Regions from separate parts of the Streptomyces sp. CA189 genome, predicted to be linked through region 3. Evidence: riboswitches for the same ligand, from Rfam matches in the RefSeq annotation. Region 3 holds a riboswitch; each other region holds the start of a gene.
The links. Region 3 has a riboswitch for cobalamin ahead of metE (5-methyltetrahydropteroyltriglutamate--homocysteine S-methyltransferase). Riboswitches for the same ligand answer to the same signal wherever they lie in the genome.
Positions count from the first base shown of each region.

Region 1: another riboswitch for cobalamin. It lies ahead of AC061S_RS19255 (ribonucleoside-diphosphate reductase subunit alpha); the one in region 3 lies ahead of metE (5-methyltetrahydropteroyltriglutamate--homocysteine S-methyltransferase).
Region 2: another riboswitch for cobalamin. It lies ahead of AC061S_RS12680 (energy-coupling factor ABC transporter permease); the one in region 3 lies ahead of metE (5-methyltetrahydropteroyltriglutamate--homocysteine S-methyltransferase).
Region 4: another riboswitch for cobalamin. It lies ahead of AC061S_RS01585 (ABC transporter substrate-binding protein); the one in region 3 lies ahead of metE (5-methyltetrahydropteroyltriglutamate--homocysteine S-methyltransferase).

Region 1 covers NZ_JBWJVM010000023.1:52,439-56,795, forward strand. Annotated here, with positions in the region: gene AC061S_RS19255 (ribonucleoside-diphosphate reductase subunit alpha) at 1-1,611, opposite strand, end outside; cobalamin riboswitch at 1,772-1,900, opposite strand; gene AC061S_RS19260 (GNAT family N-acetyltransferase) at 1,967-2,464, opposite strand; gene AC061S_RS19265 (YbdD/YjiX family protein) at 2,553-2,750, opposite strand; gene AC061S_RS19270 (carbon starvation CstA family protein) at 2,747-4,357, opposite strand, start outside.
Region 2 covers NZ_JBWJVM010000012.1:79,297-83,653, reverse strand. Annotated here, with positions in the region: gene AC061S_RS12695 (AMIN-like domain-containing (lipo)protein) at 53-568, shown strand; gene AC061S_RS12690 (flavodoxin family protein) at 597-1,319, opposite strand; gene AC061S_RS12685 (methylglyoxal synthase) at 1,398-2,315, opposite strand; cobalamin riboswitch at 2,447-2,640, shown strand; gene AC061S_RS12680 (energy-coupling factor ABC transporter permease) at 2,670-3,365, shown strand; gene AC061S_RS12675 (energy-coupling factor ABC transporter substrate-binding protein) at 3,374-3,703, shown strand; gene cbiQ (cobalt ECF transporter T component CbiQ) at 3,708-4,357, shown strand, end outside.
Region 3 covers NZ_JBWJVM010000017.1:43,558-47,914, reverse strand. Annotated here, with positions in the region: gene metE (5-methyltetrahydropteroyltriglutamate--homocysteine S-methyltransferase) at 1-2,198, opposite strand, end outside; cobalamin riboswitch at 2,371-2,596, opposite strand; gene AC061S_RS16390 (GntR family transcriptional regulator) at 2,717-3,391, opposite strand; gene AC061S_RS16385 (RNA-guided endonuclease InsQ/TnpB family protein) at 3,619-4,357, opposite strand, start outside.
Region 4 covers NZ_JBWJVM010000001.1:331,847-336,203, forward strand. Annotated here, with positions in the region: gene AC061S_RS01570 (putative T7SS-secreted protein) at 1-486, opposite strand, end outside; gene AC061S_RS01575 (hypothetical protein) at 483-1,028, opposite strand; gene AC061S_RS01580 (SseB family protein) at 1,039-1,365, opposite strand; cobalamin riboswitch at 2,060-2,249, shown strand; gene AC061S_RS01585 (ABC transporter substrate-binding protein) at 2,477-3,712, shown strand; gene AC061S_RS01590 (FecCD family ABC transporter permease) at 3,721-4,357, shown strand, end outside.

The DNA of each region.
Region 1 (4,357 bases), on a different contig from region 3:
CGCCTCGGGGGAGTCGAAGGGCAGCTTGAGCTGGAAGAAGACGTCCTGGAGACCCATGGCGCCCAGGCCCACCGGGCGCCAGCGGGCGTTGGAGCGGCCGGCCTGCTCGGTCGGGTAGAAGTTGATGTCCACGACGCGGTCGAGGAAGGTGACGGCGGTGCGGACGGTCTCGTCCAGGCGCTCCCAGTCGATCTCCCGACCGTCCGCCGTGTCCACGACGAAGGCGCCGAGGTTGACCGAGCCGAGGTTGCAGACGGCGGTCTCGCCGTCGTTGGTGACCTCGATGATCTCGGTGCAGAGGTTCGAGGAGTGGACGACGGTGCCCGGCTCGGCGGTCTGGTTCGCCGTGCGGTTGGAGGCGTCCTTGAAGGTCATCCAGCCCTGGCCGGTCTGCGCGAGGGTGCGCATCATCCGGCCGTAGAGGTCGCGGGCGGGCATGGTCTTGCGGGCCAGGCCGGCCGCCTCGGCCTCGCGGTAGGCGGCGTCGAACGCGTCGCCCCACAGGTCGACCAGCTCGGGGACGTCGGCCGGGGAGAACAGCGACCAGTCGGCGTCGGCGTTCACGCGGCGCATGAACTCGTCCGGCACCCAGTGCGCCAGGTTCAGGTTGTGGGTGCGGCGCTGGTCCTCGCCGGTGTTGTCGCGGAGCTCCAGGAACTCCTCGATGTCAGCGTGCCAGGTCTCCAGGTAGACGGCGGCGGCGCCCTTGCGGCGGCCGCCCTGGTTCACGGCGGCGACGGAGGCGTCGAGGGTCTTCAGGAACGGGACGATGCCGTTGGAGTGGCCGTTCGTACCGCGGATCAGGGAACCGCGGGCGCGGATGCGGGAGTACGAGAGGCCGATGCCGCCGGCGTGCTTGGAGAGGCGCGCGACCTGGTGGTAGCGGTCGTAGATCGAGTCGAGCTCGTCCAGCGGGGAGTCCAGCAGGTAGCAGGAGGACATCTGCGGGTGCCGGGTGCCGGAGTTGAAGAGGGTGGGGGAGGAGGGCAGGTAGTCGAGGCGGCTCATCAGCCGGTACAGCGAGGCCACTTCCTCGACGGCCGTGACGCTCTCGTCCGCCGCGAGGCCGCAGGCCACGCGCAGCATGAAGAACTGCGGGGTCTCGATGACCTGGCGGGTGATGGGGTGGCGCAGCAGGTAGCGGCTGTGCAGGGTGCGCAGGCCGAAGAAGCCGAAGCGGTCGTCGGCGCCCTCGGCGAGCGCGTGCGCGACCAGCGCGTCGAGCCGGTTCGCGTGCAGGCGTACGAAGTCGGCGGTGCGGTCGGCGATCAGGCCCTCGCGGTGGCCGACCTCGACGGAGCCGGAGAAGGAGGTGGCTCCCTGGCCGGCGGCCTCTTCGCGCACGGCCAGCGTCAGCAGGCGGGCGGCGAGGCGGGAGTACGCCGGGTCCTCGGAGATCAGTCCGGCGGCCGCCTCGGTGGCGAGCGTACGGAGCTCCGCCTCGTCGGCGGCGGCGCTGCGGCCGCGCAGGGCGGCGGCGGCGACCCGGCCGGGGTCGGTGTCGGGCAGGTCGGCGGTCAGCTCGGTGAGCGTGCGCAGGAGCGCGGCCCCCGGACCCTCATAGGCGGACGGGTCGGACTCGGCGCGCGGTGCGGAAGGCGCGATGGTCACGGGGGGAGCTCTCCCTCGCTCGGCTCCGGGAACACCGTTGGTGCGGGGCGCGAGGGGGCGCACGTGGGGGAGCGCGTGCCTGGCAGGGCAGTGCGCGTGCGCCACGTGGCGTCCACCGGCCCAACCGCGAGGCCCGGACGTGTCTGCACCCGGTTCGGTCGAGCCGGGCGCACTGTCGACAGGTCCTCGGACTTGCGGATGCACCGAGCAGGTCGGTGCATTTCATACCGTTGCGGGACAGTTCCGGATTCTCACCGGATTCCCCTGCGGCGACAGCGAGCATGAGCATACATGTGGGGGCCGGTGCTTGCGGTAGCCCCCACATGTTGTGTCGCTCCTCGGGGGCGGTGCACCGCTAGAGCTCCAGGCGGTAGGTGAGCAGGGGGAGGCCCGGCACCGGGTACCAGTCCCGCTCCGGAGTCCGCACGAAGCCCAGCCGGTCGTAGATCCGGTGCGCCCCGAGCATCTTCTCGGTGGTCGACAGCACCAGGTGGCTCACGCCCTGCAGCTCCCGGGCACGGCTCACGCAGGCCCGTACGAGGGCCTCCCCGGCGCCGCGTCCGCGCGCCGCCGCGGAGACGGCCAGCATCCGGAACTCCGCCTCGCCGGGACCCGCGATATCGCACAGCGGGCTGCCGGGAGGGGCGAAGGTCACACCGCCGAGCAGCGTGCCCTCGTACTCCGCGACGAGCACCTCGCCGTCGGGGGCCCGGCCGGCGACGTCGCGCAGCCGGCTCAGGTAGGGGTCGTCCTCGGCGAAGTCCAGCAGTCCGTCGTCGAGGTAGGCCCGTGCGGTGATCTCGCCGAGCTCTTGGTATTCGGCGGCCGCCGCCGTCCTGATGATGATGTCCATGGGACCGAGTGTGCGCCAGGGCGAGCAAGGAGGCCGCCGCGTTCCGTCGGGTGGACGGAGACGCGGCGGCCTTGTGCGGCCCACCGGTTCAGCAGCAGCGGAACCCTTCGCGCGGATCGCCCTCGCGGGCGTCCGTACGGGCCCGCTCGAACTCCCGGCGGGACTGGACCTCCGCGTCCGGGTCGTGCGTACGGGCGTGGGCGACGTAGCGGTCGTAGGCCGCCTCGCCAGAGAACTCCCGTACGAAGTACCGGGCCCGGCCCAGCACGTGGCGCAGGCGCGTCACGCGACCGGTTCCTTGACGCGGCCTCCGCCCGAGTCGAGGCCGGCGGCGGCGAGCTCCGCGCGCTCCTCGGCGGTCGGGATGAGCCCGGCCGGGGCGACGAGCTTGGACTCGGTCCACGGGAACTCGACCATGGTGACCGACTCGGGCTTACGGATGGCCTTGAGGCAGGTGCGGGCCGCGTCCACGAGCACGATGATGATCAGCAGGGCGAAGAACACCGACAGGACGCCGTCCACCGTGGCGTTGGTGACCACGGTGTGCATCTCGTCCATGTTCTTGGCGGGCTTGAGGACCTTGCCCGCGTCGATGCCCTCCTGGTAGACGTCCCGCTGGGCGAAGAAGCCGATCTTCGGGTTGTCCGAGAAGATCTTCTGGTAGCTGGCGGTGAGCGTGACGGCCAGGTCCCAGGCCAGCGGAACGCCCGTCACCCAGGCCCACTTGAGCCGGCCCGACTTGATCAGCAGGGTGGTGCAGACGGCCAGGGCGACCGCCGCGAGGAGCTGGTTCGCGATGCCGAACAGCGGGAAGAGCTGGTTGATGCCGCCCAGCGGGTCCTTGACGCCGACCCAGAGGAAGTAGCCCCAGCCGCCGACGACCACCGCGCTGGCGAACCAGACGCCCGGCTTCCAGCTGACGTCCTTGAAGGACTTGTGCACGTTGCCGAGGGTGTCCTGGAGCATGAAGCGGCCGACGCGGGTGCCCGCGTCCACGGTCGTCAGGATGAACAGGGCCTCGAACATGATCGCGAAGTGGTACCAGAACGCCTTCATCGCGGTGCCGCCGATGACGGCCGAGAAGATCTCCGCCATTCCGAGTGCGAAGGTCGGCGCGCCGCCCGTACGGGACAGCAGGCTGCTCTCCTCCACGTCCTTCGCGGCCTGTGTGAGGGCCTCGGGGGAGATGGCGAAGCCGAAGTTCGTCACGGCCTGCGAGGCCGTCTCGACGGTGGCGCCGACGACCCCGCCGGGGGAGTTGATGGCGAAGTACAGGCCGGGATCGATGATGCAGGCCGCGATGATCGCCATGACGGCGACGAAGGACTCGGTCAGCATCGCGCCGTAGCCGATGACCCGGACCTGCGTCTCCTTCTGGATCATCTTCGGGGTGGTGCCCGAGGAGACCAGGGAGTGGAAGCCGGACAGGGCTCCGCAGGCGATGGTGATGAAGACGAACGGGAACATCGAGCCGGCGAAGACCGGCCCGTCGCCGCGCGAGGCGAACTCGGTGACCGCGGGCATCTTCAGCGTCGGCATGGCGATGACCACACCCACGGCCAGCAGCCCGATGGTGCCCACCTTCATGAAGGTGGAGAGGTAGTCGCGCGGGGCGAGCAGCATCCACACCGGCAGGACGGACGCCACGAAGCCGTAGGCGACCATCCAGATGACCAGCGTCTCCTTCTCCAGGGTGAAGGTGTCCGCCAGGGAGGACTCGGCGACCCAGCCGCCCGCGACGATGGCGAGCAGCAGCAGCGCGACTCCGACGACGGAGACCTCGGTGACCCGGCCCGGGCGCAGGACGCGCAGGTAGAAGCCCATGAAGAGGGCGATCGGGATGGTCATGCCGATGGAGAAGACGCCCCACGGGGAGTGCGCCAGCGCGTTGAC
Region 2 (4,357 bases), on a different contig from region 3:
CGCGTCTCCCCGGGTGACACCGTTCCCCGTCTCTCGGAATCGAGGGGACGCCATGATCCGTCCACGCCGCCGGCAGGCCGTCGCACTGGGGTTGGGCGCACTGCTCACCGCCATGCTCGCCTTCGCCGCACCGGCCTCCGCCGCACCAACGACCGCCACCGCCGTCCCACCCACTCCGCTCGTCGTCAATGCCCGCTGGGGCGGGCACTGCACGTACGACCGCGTCGTCATCGACCTGCAGGGATACGTACCCGAGGTCACCGTCACCCCCGTCCCGTCGCTGGTCTACGACGGATCCGGCAAGCCCGTCCCGCTGGCCGGGCGGTACTTCCTGGAGATCCGCCTGAACCCCGCCGCCGGACACGACGACGCGGGCAACAACGTCTACCTCGGACCCAAGCTCCTCAAGATCTACCTGCCCAAACTGAAGGGCCTCGCCCTGACCGGCGACTACGAGGGGTACGTCACCTTCGGCGCCGCCTTCGACACCAAGCCCGCCTACACCTCGTTCACGCTGCACGCCCCGGAGCGCTTCGTCCTGGACATCGCGCACCCGAACGTCTGCTGAGCACACCGCCGGAAGGCGGGACCGGGTCCTACCGGTGCTCGGGGTTCGGGAAGTCGAAGCGGCAGCCCGCGTCCCACAGGGAGCGCTGGTTGCCGTGCGCCGGCATCCCGCCGGACCGCTTGAGCAGGGCGGCCAGGTGCATGAGGTTCCAGCTCATGAAGGCCGTGTTCCGGTTGGTGAAATCGTTCTCGGGTCCGCCGGATCCGGGGTCCAGGTAGGAGGGCCCCGGTCCGGCTTCGCCGATCCATCCGGCGTCGGCCTGCGGGGGGATCGCGTAGCCGAGGTGCTGGAGGCTGTAGAGGATGTTCATCGCGCAGTGTTTGACGCCGTCCTCGTTGCCGGTGATCAGCGCCCCGCCCACGCGCCCGTAATAGGTGTACTGGCCCTGCTCGTTCAGGATCGAGGAGCATGCGTAGAGCCGCTCGACGACCTGCTTCATCACCGAGCTGTTGTCCCCGAGCCAGATCGGGCCGCACAGCACGAGGATGTCCGCGTCCATGATCTGGCTGTAGAGCACCGGCCACTGATCGCTCTCCCAGCCGTGGTCGGTCATATCGGGCCAGACACCGGTGGCGATGTCGTGGTCGACGGCCCGGATGAGCGAGGTCCGGACCCCGGCGGCCTCCATCACCGCGCGGCTCTTGTCGATCAGGCCCTCGGTGTTGCTGGGCTCGGGCGATCGCTTGAGCGTGCAGTTGACGTAGACGGCGGTGAGGTCGGAGTAGTCGTACGCGTCGGATTCGGCTGCCACCGCCTCAGCCTGCGGGGCGCCGGGCGCCCCCGCCAGCCGACCGCGCCCGGACGGGGAGCGCGGCCGGCTCGGCCGTCCCTACAGGCTCTCGATCATGGCGTCCGCGCTCGCCGCGTTCAGCGCGAGCCGTACGTCGGCCAGCGCGACGAGCCGGATCAGCGCGCGGACGTCGTCGCCGTGCGGGTGCGAGGACAGCGGGTCGAAGAAGAAGACCAGCAGGTCGATCTCACCCTGGGTGACGAGGGCGCCGATCTGCTGGTCACCGCCGAGCGGGCCGCTGCGCAGCGGCGTCACGTCGAGGCCGATCATGCGGTTGATCAGGGTCCCGGTGGTGCCGGTCCCGTAGAGGCGGTGCGGCTTGAGGTCGGCGGCCCGGCGCTCCGTCCAGGCCAGCAGGTCCGCCTTGCGGGAGTCGTGGGCCACCAGAGCGACGCCGCGCGGCCGGTCGGTGCGGACGCCACCGGCGGTCAGCCAGGTCGGGTCGGCCAGCGGGAAGAGGTAGATGCCGGCGGCGCGCAGCTCTTCGCGACTGATGTGCCCGTCGTGGTTGGCGTCGATCCGGTCGAAGGCCAGGGCGTCGGCATCCTCGGAGAGACCCGTCGCACCGAAGATGTGCTCGTACTCCTCCCGGTCGATGCGGCCGTCGCCGTCCCGGTCGAGGGCGTCGGCGAGGGCGTCGAGGGCGCGCAGGGTGGAGGCGCGGAACGAGGGGTCCCCGTCGAACGCGTCGCGGGCGGCGGCGGCGACGAACTCCTGCTCGCTGATCCTGCCGCCCCGGTCCGTGTCGGCGGCGGCCTGGAGCTGGTTCCACAGCTCGGCGTACACGTCGTACAGCGCCGCCCGGCGCCTGCTGTCCCCGGGCTCGGTGAGGTGCTCGGCGAGCCGGCCCGCGTAGGCGATCAGGTCCTCGCGGCCGAGCTGGCCGTCGCCGTCCAGGTCGTACGCGCGGAACAGCCGGGCGATACGGGGCAGCCAGTCCTCGGCGGTCACGGACATGTAGAACTCCCTTTTCAGATGGGGCGGTTGATGCACATGGTAGCGGTACGGACACAGCGTGTTACCACTAAGCGGAATCCAGTCGCCGCCCGGCGTGGTTGGGGCGGGTTGTTACCGGTCCGCGCGGCCGACTAGGGTCAGCGGGCCTTGGTGTTCGGGAAACCGGTGAGAAACCGGTGCGGCCCTCGCCACTGTGATCGGGAAGTCCGGCTCCACTCCTGCGGGAAAGCCACTGGGCTGCGCGGGAGGTTCCGCGCTGCCCGGGAAGGCGGAGCATGGACGTCAACCCGTGAGCCAGGAGACCGGCCGGGGCGCGTTGTCCATCCACGAGGTGCTGGAGAGGTCTCCCTACTCATGCATATAGCCGAGGGGTTCCTGCCCCCTTTGCACGCGGTCGCCTGGGGCGCCGTGTCCGCCCCCTTCGTCGTCCACGGCGTCCGCTCGCTCACCCGCGAGGTGAAGGCCAACCCCGAGAGCACGCTGCTGCTCGGTGCGGCCGGAGCCTTCACTTTCGTCCTGTCCGCCCTGAAAATCCCTTCGGTGACCGGCAGTTGTTCACACCCCACGGGCACCGGGCTCGGGGCGATCCTGTTCCGGCCGCCGATCATGGCGGTGCTCGGCACGATCACCCTGCTGTTCCAGGCCCTGCTGCTGGCCCACGGCGGGCTCACCACCCTCGGCGCCAACGTCTTCTCGATGGCCATCGCCGGCCCGTGGGCGGGCTACGCCGTCTACCGCCTGCTGCGGAAGTTCGAACTGCCGCTGATGGTGACCGTCTTCTTCGGCGCCTTCTTCGCCGACCTGGTCACCTACTGCGTCACCAGCGTGCAGCTCGCCATGGCCTTCCCGGACCCGGCCTCCGGATTCGCGGGCTCGCTCGCGAAGTTCGGCGGGATCTTCGCGGTCACCCAGATACCGCTGGCCGTGAGCGAGGGGCTGCTGACCGTCCTGGTGATGCGGCTGCTGATGGCGTCGAGCAAGTCGGACCTGGTCCGGCTCGGCGTCGCCAAGCTGACCTCCCCCCGCACCGGAGAGAAGGCGGCGGCCTGATGAGCGGAATGTCGAAGAACACCAAGATCAACGCCTTGCTCCTGCTCCTGGTGGCGGCTCTGGCCGTCCTGCCGATCGCCCTGGGGCTCGGCGAGGGCAAGGAGGAGCCCTTCGCCGGCGCCGACGCCCAGGCGGAGGCGGCGATCACCGAGCTGAAGCCGGATTACGAGCCCTGGTTCTCCCCTCTTTACGAACCCCCCTCCGGCGAGGTCGAGTCCGCGCTGTTCGCCTTGCAGGCGGCCCTGGGCGCGGGCGTGCTCGCGTACTACTTCGGCGTCCGCAAGGGCCGCCGCCAGGGGGCGGCCGCCGCCGCTGCCGCCACCGCCCCGGAGGCGTAGGCGGGTGCTGCCGATCGACGTGGCCGCGCACAGCAGTCGCTGGCGCGGCCGGCACCCGCTGGAGAAGGCCCTGCTCGGGATCGGGCTGACGGTCACCGCCGTGTGCCTGCCGCCCTGGCCGGGCGGGCCGCTGGTGGCCGCCGCCACCCTCGCCGTGCTGCTCGGCCCGGCGGGGGTGCCCGGCCGGCAGCTCTGGCGGGCCTTCCGGATCCCGCTCGGCTTCTGCTTCACCGGGGCGCTGCCGCTGCTGTTCGCGGTCGGCGGCCCGGCCGGGCCGGTGTCCCTGGCCCCCGACGGCCCCCGCCTCGCCGCCGAACTGCTGCTGCGCACCTCGGCGGCCTCGCTCGGACTCCTGCTGTTCGCCTTCACCACCCCGGTCTCCGACGTGCTGCCCCGGCTGGTGCGGGCCGGGGTGCCGGCCCCGGTGGTGGACGTGGCCCTGGTCATGTACCGGATCGGCTTCCTGCTGCTCGACTCCATGGCCCAGGTCCGCCGGGCCCAGGCGGCCCGGCTCGGCCACACCGGCCGGGCGGCGGTGTGGCGTTCCCTGGCCGGGCTCGCCGCCACCTCCTTCGTACGGGCCTTCGACCGCGCGGCCAAGCTCCAGGCGGGGCTGGCCGGACGCGGCTACGACGGGGCGCTGCGGGTCCTCGT
Region 3 (4,357 bases):
TTGCGCAGCAGGGCCGCCGCCTCCGCGGCCGAGGGGATGCGGGGAGAGTGGATGTCCCAGACGCCGGGGCCGACCTCGCGCGGGTAGCCCGCGCCGGCCAGCTCATCGGCGACCTGCATGTGCGAGCGGGCCGCCTCCAGGCTGATGACGTCGGCGTCGAGGTGCTCGATGGCCTCGACGATGTCCCCGAACTCCGCGTAGCACATGTGGGTGTGGATCTGGGTGTCCGGGCGGACGCCGCTGGTGGTGAGGCGGAAGGATTCGGTGGCCCACGCCAGGTAGCCGGCGTGGTCGGCGGCGCGCAGCGGCAGGGTTTCGCGCAGGGCGGGCTCGTCGACCTGGATGACGGAGGTGCCGGCCGCCTCCAGGTCGGTCACCTCGTCGCGGAGCGCCAGGGCGACCTGGCGGGCCGTGGCGGCGAGCGGCTGGTCGTCGCGGACGAAGGACCAGGCGAGCATGGTGACGGGGCCGGTGAGCATGCCCTTGACCGGCTTGGCCGTCTGCTCCTGGGCGTACGTGGTCCAGCGGACGGTCATCGGGTCGGGGCGGGAGATGTCTCCGGCGAGGACCGGCGGGCGGACGTAGCGGGTGCCGTAGGACTGGACCCAGCCGTGCTGGGTGGCGAGGTAGCCGGTCAGCTGCTCGGCGAAGTACTGGACCATGTCGTTGCGTTCCGGCTCTCCGTGCACCAGCACGTCGAGGCCCGCCTTCTCCTGGAAGGAGACGACTTCGCGGATCTCCGCCCGGATGCGCTCCTCGTAGCCCGCCGTGCCGATGCGTCCCGCGCGCAGGTCGGCGCGGGCGGTGCGCAGTTCCGTGGTCTGCGGGAAGGAGCCGATGGTGGTGGTCGGGAGCAGGGGCAGGCCGAGGTGGGCGCGCTGGGCGGCGGCCCGTTCGGGGTAGGACGGGGAGCGGTGGACGTCGGCCGCGCTGATCGCGGCGCTGCGGGCCCGGACGGCGGGGTCGTGGGTGATCCGGGAGGCGGCGCGGGAGGCCAGGTCGGCCCGGTTGGCGGCGAGTTCGGCCGCGATCGCGTCGGTGCCCCGGGCCAGGCCGCGGGCGAGGGTGCTGATCTCGGTGGTCTTCTGGCGGGCGAAGGCGAGCCAGCGCCGGATCTGCGGATCGGTGTCCCGCTCGGCGTCCGCGTCCAGCGGGACGTGCAGCAGGGAGCAGGACGCGGCGACGTCGACCCGGTCGGCGAGGCCGAGCAGGGTGCCCAGGGTCGTCAGCGACTTCTGGTAGTCGTTGATCCAGATGTTGCGGCCGTTGACCACGCCGGCGACCAGCCGCTTGCCGGGGATGCCGCCGACCGCGGCGAGGTCGTCGAGGTTGGCCGCGGCCCGGTCGGTGAAGTCGAGGGCGAGGCCCTCCACGGGCGCCTTCACCAGCACGGGCAGGGCCTCGCCGAGCCGGTCGAAGTAGGAGGCGACGAGCAGCTTGGGGCGTTCGGTGAGACCGCCGAGCTCGCGGTAGGCGCGGGCCGCAGCGTTCAGTTCGGCCGGGGTGCGGTCCTGGACCAGGGCCGGCTCGTCGAGCTGGACCCAGGCGGCGCCCGCCGCGCGCAGTTCGGCGAGGACCTGCGCGTAGACGGGAAGCAGCCGGTCGAGCAGGGTCAGCGGATCGAAGCCGGGGGCCGCGCCGGGCGCGGGCTTGGCGAGGAGCAGGTAGGTCACCGGTCCGACCAGGACCGGGCGGGCCGAGTGGCCGAGGGCCAGGGCCTCCTTCAATTCGGCTACCTGGCGGGCGGGTTCCGCGGTGAAGACGGTGTCGGGCCCGAGTTCGGGGACGAGGTAGTGGTAGTTGGTGTCGAACCACTTGGTCATCTCCAGCGGGGCCACGTCCTGGGTGCCGCGCGCCATCGCGAAGTAGCCGTCCAGGGCGTCCGCCTCGACGGCGGACCGATGCCGGTCGGGGATCGCGCCGACCATGACGGTGGTGTCCAGGACGTGGTCGTAGTACGAGAAGTCGCCGGTCGGGACCTCGGTGATGCCTGCCTCGGCGAGCCGGGCCCAGTTGGTGCGGCGCAGTTCGCGGGCCGTGGCTCGGAGGGCTTCGGCGGTGACGCGGCCCTTCCAGTAGCCCTCGACCGCCTTCTTCAGTTCCCGGTTCTGTCCCTGGCGGGGGTAGCCGTACACGGTGGCCCGTACGGATGCGGCGGTGGATGCGGCTGTGGATGCTGCTGCGGACTCGGTGGTCACGGAACTCTCCTTCGCGAGCGTGTCTCCATGGACCCGGTGACGGGTCGCGGACGCGAAGGGGGTGCGGGAACGGGCGGGCGCCGGGGTCGCGTACGGCTCGGTACGCGACGGGAGGATCCGCCTGAAGCACGCCGACCCGCCCACGAGGTCACCGGGAAACCGTGCGCGGTCGATCGCGCACGGGCAACGGGCAGGTCTTCGGACTCGCGGGCACGCCTGCCGGTCTCCCGGCGGGCACCTAATGGCCGTCGCTTCCCAGGACCGGTTCCGGTCCCAGTGCGTATGACGGCGGTCGTTCCCGCTCACCGCTGCGGGGCAGTCCCGGATTCCCACCGGGTTCCCTCTTACGACGCATCCCGCCTGGCGGACGGGGGCGAACCAGCTGCGCGGCCCACATTAGGGCGGATCACCGGGAAATGAACACAGCTTCCCGAATGTCGGACGGTGAGATGGGACACGGAGCCACAACGCCCCCGCCCGCGACCGCCGGTCCCGTCACCTATCCCGCCGCCGGACTGCTATTTCTCCCGCTCGTGGTACATCTTCCGCGTGTGCTCCGTGTGCGCGCGCATGATCGCCGTCGCGGCCTCCCCGTCACGGTCCGCGATCGCCGCGATCAACTCCCGGTGCTCGACCCAGGACTGACGGCCCCGCTGCCGTGCGACGGGCGTGTAGTACCAGCGGACGCGCCGGTCCACCTGTGCGGCCAGCTCGGCGAGGACGGCGTTGCCCGCGAGCTCCATGATCTTCGCGTGCAGGCGGGCGTTCGCCCTGACCGCGGCGTCCACGTCGTCCGCGGCGACGGCCCGCTCACCCTCCGCGCACAGCTCTTCGAGCGCCGCGATGGCCTCGGCGCCGGCGTGGGCGGCGGCCAGCCGGGCGGCTTCGGCCTCCAGGAGGGTGCGGACCGTGAGGAGCTGGTCGGCCTCCGCCTCGGTCGGCTCGTGCACGAACGCCCCCTGGGCGGGCCGCAGATCGACCCATCCCTCGGTGCTGAGGCGCTGCAGCGCCTCCCGTACGGGCTGCCGGGACACCCCGAGGTGTCCGGCGAGCTCGCTCTCGACCAGGTGCTGCCCCGGCTGGAGGGCGCGGGTGGTGATGAGCTCCAGCAGGGCCCCGTAGACGCGGTCACGCAGCGGGCCGGGCCGTTCGAGCTTGGGCACCGCCCCCTGCGGCAGTCCTGTCGACAACATCACGGTTCCCTCCTGGGCAGCGCCGGCCGCTGCGTCGCGAACCCCATGATGGATTGTCTTTCGCCTACAGTCTACGGCGCACCGAGACGGCGGCCTCCCGACGGCCAACTCCCCACCGCCAGGCCCGCGTCAGCCCTTGCCGCCAACGATTCCATCCTGTAGACAATATTTCATCGACACCGTTCGGAAGACCCGAACGGAGTGCCACACATTGAATCCTCCGCTCCCTACTGGGAGGGGATTCCTGGCTCACGTTGGCTGCGGACCGGCGGTCCGCACGCTCTTACACGATCGGCACCAGCCGGGTTGAGACCAGCCCGGACGAGCATCACGTGGGCGGAGTTCTTGTCCCTGGGGTACACGGCTCCGCACGCGGTGCACGAGTAGGTTCGTTCAGAGAGGGGTAGTGCGTGCTTGGTTCTCGCTCCGCACTGCGCGCAGTCCATGGTGGTGTGCGCGGGGTGGACCAGGTGCACGGCACGACCGTGCTTGCGACCCATCTCGTTCAGGGCCGTCTTCGTGGCGCCGATCGCGGCGTCCGCCGCTTTACGGGCCATGGTGGACTTGGCGAGGAACTTCGCCTTGAAGTCCTCCACCGCGAGGGCGTCATGGTCGCGGACCACCCTCTTCGCCCACTTGCGGGCGGTGTCCTTGGGTACGCGGCGGCGGACCATCATCCGCTGGTAGTGCGCGACGCGGCCGGCGGCCTTCCCGCCATGTTCGGCGTGTGGCAGGTCATGGTCGTCGGACGTGGTGGTCGCGATCTCCCGCACGCCCCAGTCGATACCGATCACCGCGCCCTTGGAGGGCAGTGGTTCGGTGGTCGCGGGGACGACGAAACTGGCGTACCAGTGCCCGAGGCTGTCGCGGTACACACGCACCGACGACGGCGGCCCAGGAAGATCCCGCGACCACACCACAGTCACGGCAACGCCGCCAGCGAGGTAGAGACGTCCGTCCTTCAAC
Region 4 (4,357 bases), on a different contig from region 3:
GTCGTAGCAGTCCTTCAACGCGGCGAGGCCGGGATCGTCGTCCGCCGGACGCTCCGGCAGCGGATCATCCTTACGTTCCAAGGCGGCGTTGTAGTCCGTGACGCGCCTCCAGTAGTTCTTGGAGGTCGCCCGCGCCTCGTCCGCATCGTCGATGATCGGCCTGACGCGCGTGTGGACCGAGCGCAGTTTGTAGGCGTAGGAGTCCAGAGCCTTCCCGGAGGCCTCGAAGTATTTCTGCGCGGACTCCAGTTCCCGAGGAAGCTTCTGAGTCGCGCTCTTGAACCCCTCCGCGCCCGCCCCGGTCCAGTCCATCAAGGACAGGGTGACCAGCTTGTCCATCCCGTCCTTGAACGCGCCCGCGTAAGCGAGGAGTTTGAGGGCGAGATCATCGACGTCCATCGAGTTGCCGTAGATGACGTCGCTGGGCTTGGCATGAGGAGGTATGCGCTCGACTGCGCCGCCCTCCATCGCATCGCGACTCGTCATATGATCGGCCCCTTCGACTTCGGCCCGCCGTCGACTTCCCAGCCGCCGTCGACGCGCAGACGGGGGCGTTGGGGCACGTCCTGATAATTGCCGGTGTCGCCCTCGTCCAACCACGGCTCCTGATAGATCTCGGGCGGCGGATCGAACTTCGGCCTGGAACCGTCCTGCCACGCCTTCAGACCTTGCTCGCCGAACGGCAACTTGGCCATGTTGGCCGCGGTCGGCGAGAAGTCCTCGATGCGCAGCAGATCAGCCAACACGTAGGCCGCGAGGACCTGGCGGAGCGTCTCCACCACCGTGTCCGTGTACTCGGCTACCTGCCCCATGCCGAAGCCCCATGACGAGAGCATCTTCTCGGTCGAGGAGTAGATGTCGAAGTCGGCCGAGTTCGCGATCTGCGCGGACATCGCCTGCCAGTCACGCTTGATCTGGCGCGCGGCCACCACGGACTCCTCCAATGGAGTCAGCACCTTGCGGACCGAAGCGATCTCGATCTTGTAGCCATCACCCGGGGCCGGCCCTCCCCCATCAATCTCCGCCATTGCGGTCCCCCTACGTGTCCGTGGTCTCCAGCGCTACCGCGTCCAGCACGAACGTCCGAGGACCCAGCGGATCCACCAACGCGCGCACTCCCTCGGGCAACAGCTCCACCAAGTCCTCGACGGTCGTGGACGCCCACCCGCAGGGCCCGGCGAACAGCCCGAGCGCTTCCCACGAGGTGAAGACCGGCACCACCGGACCCTCTTCCGTCTCGCAGACCAAGAAGCCCGGCTTATCCGGGCGTTGGAAGTACAGGCGCGCAGAGCGCAACGCTTCCAACCGCTCGGAAGGCGACATCGCCGCAACCATTTCGTTGCGTGCCAGATCACGCAACGACACGTGTCCTCCTCGGTTCGCTCGCGCTATCACCGGATAACAGCCCACCCTGAATGATCGTACATTCGTGCCATCTGCATGGGTTTCATTCGAGCTTGGCACACCCTGTCGGTACTGCTGGGGGGTGCGGACGTGTTGCGGGAGACATGCCGGAACAGGATCTGGCCACCATCGGCTCCTGCCTGGCGAGCGCAGGGCTGATCGCCGCCGACGGGGATCCGAGCAGCACCCGGCGCTGGCCGCCTTTCCCGGTTAGGGAATCCAGGACAGGGGGCCGAGGAGGACGAGGGGGGACCTGGATCGACCGGCGCGACGTCGCCGCCCGCTACGGCTGCCCACCAAGGAACACGTATGCGCGTGTCGGAGGCCACACGCGGCTTCAAGTGCCGGGGGATTCCCAGGTTTATAGCGCCGGTTCGATTCCCGTCATCCGCTCTTGCGAGAAGGCCCAGGTCAACGACCTGGGCCTTCTTCGTTGTCTGGACCTGTTCAGGAGCCCCGCACCACCTCCACGCCACCTGGCTCCTGTTCGCCCCTGCCCGACGCCTTCTTCCCAGATGGTCCTCGTGTGCCGATGAGCGGCGAGTAGCGCCGGCCCCCGGCGGCTACCTCGAAGGTATTCGTCGGGCCGTTGCATCGGTTCCGCCCAAAGCGCCACCCTCTGTGTCTGGTCGCACAGTTGTGGGTCTGGCGTGGCCGTATCCGGTTCTGCGATGCTTCCGTCGACAAGCGACGGCGGAACGAGGAAGCCGGTGAGATTCCGGCACGGTACCGCCACTGTGTAGGGGGAGCGACTCCGCCATGGCCACCGCCCCATCCGGGGGTGGGAAGGCCGGAGAAGCGTTGATCCCGAGTCAGGAGACTCACGCCGTCGCACCTCGATGTACGGGGCGGATTACCCCAGGAGAGGCGGTGGCACCCGTGTGCCTGCGTACGTATGGCGGCAGCTCTGTGTTGCCCGTGGCTCTTCGGGGCCGACCTGTCCGGTTTGACGCACGGGCCCGTTCCCCCAGGTTCTGACGACCTCTTCCCTCAGCGGGTTCCTTTCCGTACGCCGCATCACGCGCCTCGAAGTGCCGATGCGCGCTGCCTACGCATGCCACCAGGAGTCACCTTGTCCGTACGATCCGTCATGCCCGGGCGCCGTCAGGCCGCCGCGGCAGCCTTCCTCGCAGCCGCCCTCACGCTCACCGCGTGCGGCAGCGACTCCGGCCCGCCCGCCGACGCCAAGGCCCAGGCCGCCGGGGAGGGCTGCATCAAGGACTTCGACCCGGCCAAGGACTACTTCCCGATCAAGTCGACGGTGAAGCACGCCAAGAACTTCACGCTCCGGTACGAGAAGAGCTACCAGGTCCTCACCGTCAACGAGCCCTTCCCCAAGGGGAAGCCGGAGTCGTACGTACTGGTCAAGTGCGGTGCGCCGAAGCCGGAGCTGTCCGGTGATCTGGCGTCCGCGCAGCAGGTCACGGTCCCGGTCAACAGCCTGTACTCAGCCTCGACCACCCACCTGCCGCTGCTCACCGAGACCGGCACCCTGGACGTCCTGACGGGTGTGGCGAGCACCGCGAACATCTCCTCCACCGAGGTGACCGAGCGGGTGAAGGCGGGCAAGGTCACCGAGTACGCCAAGGACCGCACCCTCAACGCCGAGACGGTCATCGGCGCCAAGCCGGACGTGCTGATGACCCAGGGCACCGACGACCCGCAGTACCCCAAGCTGCGTCAGGCCGGTATCGCCGTGGTCGCCAACGCCGAGTGGCTGGAGTCCAGTCCGCTCGGCCGCGCCGAGTGGGTCAAGGCGATGGCCGCGCTCACCGGAGCGGAGAAGCGCGCCGGCGAGGTGTTCGACACCATCGAGGGCGACTACCGGAAGATCGCCAAGAAGGGCGCGCAGGCGGTCAAGGCGGGCAAGCCCGTCGAGGTACTGCCCGGCACGATGTACCAGGGCACCTGGTACATGCCCGCCGGCGGCAGCTACGCCGCCCAGCTGATCAAGGACGCGGGCGGCACCTACCCCTGGGCCGGCGAGGCGGGCACCGGCAACCTCCAGCTGAACTTCGAGGCCGTGTACGCCAAGGGCGGCGAGGCCCCGGTCTGGATCGCCGACCAGAAGTGGCAGTCGACCGCCGACGCGGTGAAGGCCGACAGCCGGTACGGGCAGTTGAAGGCCCTCTCCGGCGGGGCGGTCTGGACGAACACGAAGGCGCTGGGCCCCGGCGGCGGCAACGACTACTTCGAGCGCGGCGTGCTGCGCCCCGATCTGGTCCTCGCCGACCTCTTCGCGCTGATGCACCCGGACCAGGCGAAGGACCACGCCTTCACCTTCTACACGCAGGTGCCCAAGGCGTGACGACCCACATGGCAACCGCGCCGACCGCCTCGCCGGACCTCCCGGACGCCTCGCGGGCGGTACGGCCGGGGCGGCGGCGGCTCGTCGTCGTCCTCGCCCTCGCAGCCGGTACCGCGGCACTGTTCGTCCTCACCATCGCGACCGGCTCCCACCGGGTGCCGGTCGCGGACGTGGTCCGGGTCCTGTTCGGCGGTACCGCCGCCGACCCGCGGTGGACGGTGATCGTCGAGCAGGTCCGACTGCCGCGCGCGCTGACCGCGACCTCCGTCGGCGCCGCCCTCGCGGTGGCCGGCGTACAGATGCAGACGCTGTTCCGCAACGCGCTGGCCGACCCGTTCTCCCTCGGGGTGAGTTCGGGCGCCAGCATGGGCGTCGCCGCCGTGGTCGTCGGCACGGGCGGCGTCGCCGGAAGCTTCACCGGAAACCTGGCCGGCCTGGGCCGCCTGGGCGTCGTACTCGCCGCCTCGCTCGGCGCCGCCGCCGTGCTGGCCCTCGTCCTGCTCCTCTCGCGGTGGGTGCAGTCGGCCGTCACCCTGCTCGTCATCGGAGTCATGATCGGCTCGGCAGCCACCGCGGTGGTCGGCGTGATGCTCGTCTACGCCCGGCCCGAGCGCGCCCAGCAGTTCGTCATGTGGGGCCTGGGCA